2 regions of the Nocardioides sp. WG-D5 genome follow, and region 1 is predicted to be linked to the other one. Evidence: riboswitches for the same ligand, from Rfam matches in the RefSeq annotation. Region 1 holds a riboswitch; the other holds the start of a gene.
The links. Region 1 has a riboswitch for glycine ahead of gcvP (aminomethyl-transferring glycine dehydrogenase). Riboswitches for the same ligand answer to the same signal wherever they lie in the genome.
Positions count from the first base shown of each region.

Region 2: another riboswitch for glycine. It lies ahead of gcvT (glycine cleavage system aminomethyltransferase GcvT); the one in region 1 lies ahead of gcvP (aminomethyl-transferring glycine dehydrogenase).

Region 1 covers NZ_CM132928.1:5,845,422-5,849,829, forward strand. The annotation lists gene ACWZJV_RS28155 (MFS transporter) at 1-1,256, shown strand, start outside; gene ACWZJV_RS28160 (MerR family transcriptional regulator) at 1,402-2,013, shown strand; glycine riboswitch at 2,096-2,187, shown strand; gene gcvP (aminomethyl-transferring glycine dehydrogenase) at 2,246-4,408, shown strand, end outside.
Region 2 covers NZ_CM132928.1:956,671-961,078, forward strand. The annotation lists gene ACWZJV_RS04725 (L-serine ammonia-lyase) at 1-203, opposite strand, end outside; gene gcvH (glycine cleavage system protein GcvH) at 241-612, opposite strand; gene gcvT (glycine cleavage system aminomethyltransferase GcvT) at 621-1,724, opposite strand; glycine riboswitch at 1,781-1,881, opposite strand; glycine riboswitch at 1,883-1,978, opposite strand; gene ACWZJV_RS04740 (CobW family GTP-binding protein) at 2,092-3,126, shown strand; gene ACWZJV_RS04745 (hypothetical protein) at 3,088-3,906, opposite strand; gene ACWZJV_RS04750 (Crp/Fnr family transcriptional regulator) at 3,938-4,408, opposite strand, start outside.

The DNA of each region.
Region 1 (4,408 bases):
ATCTCGGTGGCGGGATGGTCGGCCTGCAATGGGTCGTGGATGCGTACACCTTGATGTTCGCGGCGCTGATGCTCTCGGCGGGTGCGGTGACCGACCGGTTCGGTCCGGTGCGGGCCTACACGCTCGGGGTGGTGCTGTTCACGGCCGCGTCCCTGGCCTGCGCGGCCGCCCCGGTGATGCCCGTGCTCATCGCGGCGCGGGTGCTCCAGGGCGCCGCCGCCGCGCTGGTGATGCCGGCCTCGCTGGCGCTGGTCCGGGTCGCCTACGACGACGCGCGGGCCCGAGCGCAGGCGATCGCCGTGTGGACCATCGGCGGGTCGGCCGCCATGGCGGTGGGCCCGGTGGCCGGGGGACTGCTGAGCGAGTACGCCGGCTGGCGCTGGGTCTTCCTGGTCAACGTCCCGATCGGAATCCTCATCGTGGCCCTGCTGGCAGGCCTGCGGTTCCGGCCGGTGCGTCGCCGGGCGCCGCTCGACCTCCCGGGCCAGGTGCTCGCCGTGGTCGCGCTGTCCGCGCTGACGTACGCCGTGATCGAGGCCGGCCACACCGGCTGGCACTCGGGAGCGCTGGTCGCGGGGGTGACGTCGATCGGGGCGGCTCTCGCCTTCGTCCTGGTCGAGCGCCGCTCGCCGGCACCGGTGCTGCCGCTCGGCCTGATCGCTCGCGGAAGGGTAGCGGTCACGCTGGTCTCCGGGTTCGGCGTGAACTTCGGGTTCTACGGCGGGGTCTTCCTGCTCGGCCTCTACTACCAGCAGGTGCGGGGATGGACCGGTGCCGAGGCGGGCCTGATGTTCGTCGTCCCGGCGGCGCTGACCACCTGTGCGAACGTGGTGGCACCGCGCCTCGCGACGGTCATCGGGCGGCGGCCGCTGATCGTCGGTGGCCAGCTGATCCTCGCGGCCGGGATGCTCGTCCTGCTCCCGGTGACGGAGGCGACCCCGGTCTGGCTGGTCCTCGTCCTGCTCGTCCCGCTCGCCACCGGTGGTGCCCTGGCCATCACCGTCGTGACCGCGGAGCTGATCGACGCCGTCGAGCCCGCGCGGGTGGGGGTCGCGACCGGCGCGCTCAGCACGTTCCGGCAGACCGGAGGCGCGATCTCGGTCGCGGTGTTCGGGGGACTGAGTGCCGGTGCGAGCGGGGTCCTCACCCTGCCCGGGATGCGGGCGTGCCTCCTCGTCGGAGCCGTCGTGCTGGTGCTGACCGCTCTGATCGCGACGGGCAGCGGTCGAAAGTCTCATTCTCTACATGAGGGTTAGGCTGGACGACACGCCGGAGGGGGTTCTTTGACCAGGGCCCTTGCGGCGCTTACCTTGTAGTTGTCTCTGTTGTAACTCCAACGGTGTGGTCCCCCCGCCGCAGCCGTTCATTCCCCGAGTGGAGTTACGCACAACGGAGTAGACGATGGAGGACATCGTGTTCGACCACGAGCAGAAGCCCGGCGCCGACGACGCGCAACGCGCGGCGGAGCAGGCCGACGAGCAGGGACTTCTCTTCACCGACGATGTCTCGCCACTGCCGAGCGACACCGGTTACCGCGGGCCGACCGCCTGCAACGCCGCCGGGATCAGCTACCGCCAGCTGGACTACTGGGCGCGCACCGGCCTCGTCGAGCCGAGCGTGCGCGGCGCCACCGGCTCCGGCACCCAGCGGCTCTACTCCTTCCGCGACATCCTGATCCTCAAGGTCATCAAGCGACTCCTCGACGCCGGCATCTCGCTGCAGCAGATCCGCGCTGCGGTACACCACCTGCGTGAGCGTGGCACCGACGACCTGACCCGCGTCACCCTGATGAGCGACGGCGCCTCGGTCTACGAGTGCACCAGCAACGACGAGGTCATCGACCTGCTCCAGGGCGGTCAGGGCGTCTTCGGCATCGCCATCGGCGGTGTCTGGCGAGAGATCGAGGGGACCCTGTCCGAGCTTCCCAGCGAGCGTACGACCGACGACGGTGAGCAGGTCGCCTCGGCGTCCGACGAGCTGGCCGCCCGCCGCGCCGCCCGCAACGCCGGGTGACGTAGGACTCAGTCGACACCAGGCCCCGAGGCCCCGCAGAGGCGGGACCTCGGGGCCCTGTCCTTTATGCTGGTGGTGCTGACCATCCCGCACGGGAGAGCCCCAACTCGTTGGGGCGCCGAAGGGGCAATTCCTCCCCGGAAACTCTCAGGCACCCACGACTGTGCGGACCAGGCAACTCTGAAGCGGCGAAGGCGCGGTGACAGAGGGGGAGGGCTTACGAGTTGTTTAGATGCCCTCAGGAGCCACTGTGTCCGACACGCCCACCTTGTCCGAGCTCGACGCCGCCTCCCCGTTCGTGGAGCGCCACGTCGGACTCTCGGCCGCCGACGAGGCGACCATGCTCGCGCGGCTCGGCTACGACTCGGTAGCAGCGATGATGGATGCGGCCGTTCCGGCCGGGATCCGGTCCGTCGAGTCGCTGGACCTGCCCGCTGCGCTGAGCGAGGCGCAGGTGGCCTCGCTCGCTCGCGAGATCGCCGCCTCCAACAAGCCCGGCGAGGCGATGATCGGCCTGGGCTACCACGCCACCGTGACGCCGCCGGTGATCCGTCGCAACGTGCTCGAGGACCCGAGCTGGTACACCGCCTACACGCCCTACCAGCCCGAGATCTCCCAGGGCCGTCTCGAGGCGCTGATCAACTTCCAGACGATGGTCGGTGACCTGACCGGTCTGCCGGTGGCCAACTCGTCGCTCCTGGACGAGGGCACCGCGGCCGCCGAGGCGCTGGCCCTCGTGCACCGGGCCAACCGGAAGGGATCCGGACCGTTCGTCATCGACGCCGACGCGCTGCCGCAGTCGATCGAGGTCGTCAAGGTCCGCGCCGAGGCGATGGGTCTCGAGGTCGTCGTCGCCGACCTGTCCCAGGGCCTGCCCGAGGGTGATGTGATCGGCGTGCTGGTGCAGTACCCCGGCGCTTCCGGCCGTGTTCCGGACCTGAAGCCGATCATCGAGGCCGCTCACGAGCGGGGCGCGCTGGCCGTCGTCGCGGCTGACCTGCTCGCGTTGACCGTCCTGGAGGCGCCCGGCGCGCTCGGCGCCGACGTCGTGGTCGGATCGACCCAGCGCTTCGGCATCCCGCTCTTCTACGGCGGCCCGCACGCCGGCTACATGGCCGTCCACGAGGGGATCGAGCGGCACCTGCCCGGTCGCCTGGTCGGCGTCTCCGTCGATGCCGAGGGGCGGCCTGCGTACCGGCTCGCCCTGCAGACCCGGGAGCAGCACATCCGCCGGGAGAAGGCGACCTCCAACATCTGCACCGCGCAGGTGCTGCTGGCCGTCGGCGCGTCGATGTACGCCGTCTACCACGGCCCCGCCGGGCTGAAGACGATCGCGACCCGCACCCACCGCTACGCCGCCGTGCTGGCCGCCGCTCTCCGGTCGGCCGGGCTCCCGCTGGTCTCGGAGACGTTCTTCGACACGCTGGGTGTCAACGTGCCCGGGCGCGCGGCCGATGTGGTCGCCGCGGCGCGTGGGTTCGGCGTACATCTGCGTCTCGTGGACGCAGACACGGTCGGCATCTCGACCTCTGAGGCGACCACCCGCTCGACCCTGTCGGCCGTGCTCAACGCCTTCGGCGTCTCGGGCGTGGACCTGGAGGAGATCGACCGCACCACGGCGAGCGCGCTGCCCGACGGCCTGGTCCGCACCACCGACTACCTCACCCACGAGGTCTTCAACGCGCACCACAGCGAGACCCAGATGCTGCGCTACCTGCACAAGCTGGCCGCGCGCGACTACGCGCTCGACCAGGGCATGATCCCGCTCGGCTCGTGCACGATGAAGCTCAACGCCACCACCGAGATGGAGCCGATCTCGCTGCCCGGCTTCGCCGACCTGCACCCGTTCGTCCCGGCCGAGGACGCCGCCGGCTACGCCCGGCTCGTCGGCGAGCTCGAGGGCTGGCTCGCCGAGGTCACCGGCTACGACGAGGTCTCGATCCAGCCGAACGCCGGGTCGCAGGGTGAGTTCGCCGGGCTGATGGCGATCCGTGGCTACCTCGACGCGCAGGGCCAGGGCCACCGCAACATCTGCCTGATGCCGTCCTCGGCCCACGGCACCAACGCCGCCTCGGCCGTGATGGCGGGGATGAAGGTCGAGGTCGTGAAGTCGTCCGAGGACGGCACCGTCGACCTCGAGGACCTGCGGGCCAAGCTCGACGCCCATGGCGAGAACGTCGCCGCGATCATGGTGACCTACCCCTCGACCCACGGGGTCTACGAGGAGGGCATCACCGAGGTCTGCTCGCTGGTGCACGAGGCCGGTGGTCAGGTCTACATCGACGGTGCCAACTTCAACGCGCTCCTGGGCTACGCCAAGCCCGGCGAGTTCGGCGGCGACGTCTCCCACCTCAACCTGCACAAGACCTTCTGCATCCCGCACGGCGGTGGTGGC
Region 2 (4,408 bases), 1.0 Mb from region 1:
AGCACGGCTCCCTCGGAGCCGTGCCCGTGACCGGTCGCGCCGAGGGAGCCGTAGAGCTCGGCCTTCACCCGTGTCACCGCATCCAGGCGACCGTCCGCGACGAGACCGTCGACGAAGGTCTTCGCGGCGCGCATCGGGCCGACGGTGTGCGAGGACGACGGGCCGATGCCGATCGAGTACAGGTCGAAGGCGCTCAGCGCCATCGCGACGGCCGTGGATCCGGCGACCTCGGCGGTCACGTCACTCCTCGATCAGAGCGTCGTAGGCCGCGGCGTCGAGGAGCTCGGGGGCGCCCGAGACGCGCATCTCGAAGAGCCAGCCGGCACCGAACGGGTCGCTGTTGATCAGCGCGGGGTCCTCGACGACGGCGGCGTTGACCTCGAGGATCTCGCCGTCAGCAGGCGCGAAGATGTCGCTGACCGACTTCGTCGACTCCAGCTCACCGCAGCTCTCTCCCCCGGTGATCTTGCTGCCGACCTCGGGCAGCTCGACGAAGACGATGTCGCCCAGCGCCTCGGTGGCGAAGGCGGTGACACCGACCCGCGCGACGTCGCCGCGGGTCTCGAGCCACTCGTGCTCGGCGGTGTAGGACAGGTGGGTCGGGTTGCTCATGGCGGTGCTCATTTCTTGGAGTAGAAGGGAAGGTCGACGATCTCGGCATCCTCGCGGCTGCCGCGTACGTCGACCTGGACCTTGACGCCGGCGGCGGCGAGATCGGGCCGGACGTACGCCATCGCGATGGGACGTCCGAGCGTCGGCGACGGGGAGCCGCTGGTGACGACGCCGATCTCGTCGCCGCTGGCCGGGTCCACGACGGCGTAGCCGGCCCGCGGGGAGCGGCGCCCGGCGGCGACCAGACCGACGAGCACGCTGCGCGGGCCTTCGTCGCGGCGTACGGCCAGGGCGGCCTCCCCGACGAAGCCGTCGGGCTTGTCGAAGGAGACGACCCGGCCGAGTCCGGCCTCGAAGGGCGTCGTGTCACGGTTCAGCTCGTGGCCGTAGAGCGGCATGCCCGCCTCGAGCCGGAGGGTGTCGCGGCAGGCGAGCCCGGCGGGCTGCAGCCCGTGCGGCGTACCGGCTTCGGTGAGAGCCTCCCAGACCGCAGCGGCCGACGCGGGCGCGCAGTAGATCTCGAACCCGTCCTCGCCGGTGTAGCCGGTGCGGGCGAGCAGGACCTCGACACCGGCGACCGTGCCGGCGTCGATGGCGTAGTAGCGCAGGGAGGGGACGTCGAGGTCGGTCAAGGCCGCCACGATCGCCGCCGAGGCAGGTCCCTGGACCGCGATCAGCGCCCATTCGGCGGAGGCGTCGCGGACCACGGCGTCATAGCCCTCGGCTCGCGAGGCCAGTGCCGGAGCGACCACGTGGACGTTGCTCGCGTTGGCGACGACCAGGTAGCGCTCCTCCTCGAGCCGGTAGACGACCAGGTCGTCGATGATGCCGCCGTCCTCGGCGCAGATCATCGAGTAGCGGGCTCGGCCGATGCCGATCGCCGACGGGCGGCCGACCAGGGCGTGGTCGAGGGCTCGCCCGGCCTCGGGCCCGGTCACCTCGATCTCGCCCATGTGGGACAGGTCGAAGAGTCCCGCGGCGGTGCGGACGGCGTGGTGCTCGGCGGTCTCCGAGCCGTAGCGGACCGGCATGTCCCAGCCGGCGAAGTCGGTGAACGAGGCGCCGAGGGCCTGGTGGATCTCGTGGAGAGGGGTAGGGACGGATGAGGTCATGTGTGCGGGAGGCTCCCTGGTGGTGGGTGCCGACAGCGGCACCCGTGGACGGGTGACCTCCCCGCTCTGTCATCGCTACCTGAGAGCTTCACCGCCCCGACGGGGACGGTTTGCACCGTGGGTGCAGGATCGTCGGATCCTGACTTTCCAGAGGTCGCCTCACCACAGCGGTCATGGGGCCTGAGAGATTCTGGGGAGGTTTGCTCCTTCGGCGCCTCACCCGGGATGGGCGAGGACTCTCCCGCTGCAGTTCGAGTGGCGGATGTGAAGTTGTGCGGCAAACCTAGGTCTGGCCTCCTCGGCCGTCAAGATCTCGGCACCGCGACCCACTAACGGGAACTGTTCTCACCGGCTCTACGATGGCTCGGTGCCACCCAACGCCAGCACCCGCGTTCCCGTGGTCATCCTCACCGGCCATCTCGGGTCGGGGAAGACCACGCTGCTCAACCATCTGCTGCGCCAGCCCGGTGCCCGGGTGGGCGTGGTCGTCAACGACTTCGGCGACATCAACGTCGACGCCGGGCTCGTCACCGGCCAGATCGACGAGCCGGCCTCCATCGCCGGTGGCTGCCTGTGCTGCCTGCCCGACGCCGGCGGCCTCGACGACGCTCTGGAGAAGCTGACCCACCCGCGGCTCGGGCTCGACGTCGTCATCGTCGAGGCCAGCGGGCTGGCCGAGCCCGGCACCTTGGCCAAGCTGGTCCGGTTCAGCGGCGTCGAGCGCGTACGCCGCGGTGGGCTCATCGAGGTCGTCGACGCGGCCTCCTACTTCGACACCCTCGACGACGGCCGGGGCCCGGCACCGGTCCGGTTCGCAGCCGCCTCCCTGGTGGTGGTCAACAAGACCGACCTGGTGCCGTCGGCCGAGCGGGAGGAGACCCTGGCTCGGATCGAGGCGCGGGTGCGGGAGCACAACCCCGAGGTCCACGTGGCGTACGCAGTGGGCGGCCGCATCGACCCACGACTCGTCTACGACGCCGCCGTGCCCGAGGACCCGCCCGACGAGCTGCCGATCGCCGCACTGCTGCGCGAGGCGGCCTCCGACCACCAGGCACATCAGCACGCCGCCTCGGTGACCGTGACGAACCCAGGCACCATCGAACCGGCCCGGCTGATCGACCTTCTCGAGGACCCGCCCCCGACGGCGTACCGCATCAAGGGGACCGTCGCCGTCGCGACCGGCCAGGGACCTCGCAGCTACCACGTCAACCTGGTCGGACGCAGCGCCCATGTCGCCGCGGCCAGGCGCACACCGGGCGCGACGAGCGAGCTCGTGGCCATCGGCCTCGACCTCGAGACCGACTCGGTCCGCAAGCACCTCACCGACGCCCTCACCGAGGCCGAGCGGCCGAGCACCGAGGGTCTACGCCGGCTCCGCCAGCTGGTCCGGGTCAGCCTCTGACGCCGACGCCCAGCCTAGGACGCGGTGGACGGTCGCCGTCTTCGGGTGGGATCCGGACGGCGGCCCGGTCTCGAAGAGGTCGATCATCAGGAACAGCGGGTAGGTCGGAGCCTGGGGCACGCGTCGTACGACGAGACCTTCGCAGCCGATGACGGTCTCCCGGCCGTCCCAGATCGCCGTCCAGGTGTGGGCCCGGGTCGCGTCGAACGGGACGGTGACCTCTGCCATGTCGGTACTCAGGCGCGGGTCGTGGTGCGCCTTGACCCCGCAACGGGCGACCGTGGTCGTGCCGATCGCGTCCGCGTCGATCTCGAAGACGCAGATCTCGCCGGAGTCCTCGCCGGAGAGGTGCTCGGTGCCGACCAGCCACGCCGCGAGCATGCAGCCGTCGTCCCGGCTCGCGGCGACGGTCACGTCCACGCGACCGCGAGCGGGCGCGAACAGGAGCTGTTGCGGCGTCTCGGTCCGGACCCGGAGCCCGTCCTCCCGGTGACGGTGCGTCCCGCGCGCGGAGCCGACCGGGCCGGAGTACGTGCCGGTCTGCAGGTTCGAGACCCGCAGGGGCGCATCCTCGGGCCGCCAGTCGAGCTGGTCGGCCTCGATCCGCAGCTCGAGCCCACCCGGGACGAGCCGGTAGCGAGCCTCGGACCGCTCCGGTGTCGTCCAGTGCGGCAGGTAGTGCGGGATCCACCACTGCTCGGACAGCCCGCCGGAGAAGTCCTCGTCGAGGTCCGGCCGCCGGGCCGGCGGCTGGGGCAGCTCATCGAGCGGTGAGACCATGCTCGATGGTCCCACCGCTCACGAGCAGAAATCACCCGGCTCGGCGGACGATCCGCTCCATGTCGGTGATGACCACCGAGCGCGACTCCAACCTGACCCAGCCCTTGGCAGCGAAGTCGGCGAGCGCCTTGTTGACCGTCTCCCGAGCCGCGCCCACGAGCTGGGCGAGCTCCTCCTGGGTCAGGTCGTGGCGTACGTGGACGCCCTCCTCGGTCTCCTGACCGAACCGCTCGGCGAGATCGAGGAGCGCCTTGGCGACCCGGCGGGGAGCGTCGGCGAAGACCAGGTCGCCGATCACGTCGTTGGCCCGGCGCAGCCGGCCCGACAGCAGGGCGAGCAGGCCACGGGTCACGCTGGGGCGCCCGTCGAGGAGGCCCAGCAGGTCATCGTGCGAGAGCGAGGCGAGCTCCACCTCGTCGGTGACGGCCGTGACCGTCGAGGAGCGCCGACCGGGGTCGAAGAGCGACAGCTCACCGAACACCTGGCCCGGCCCCAGGATCGC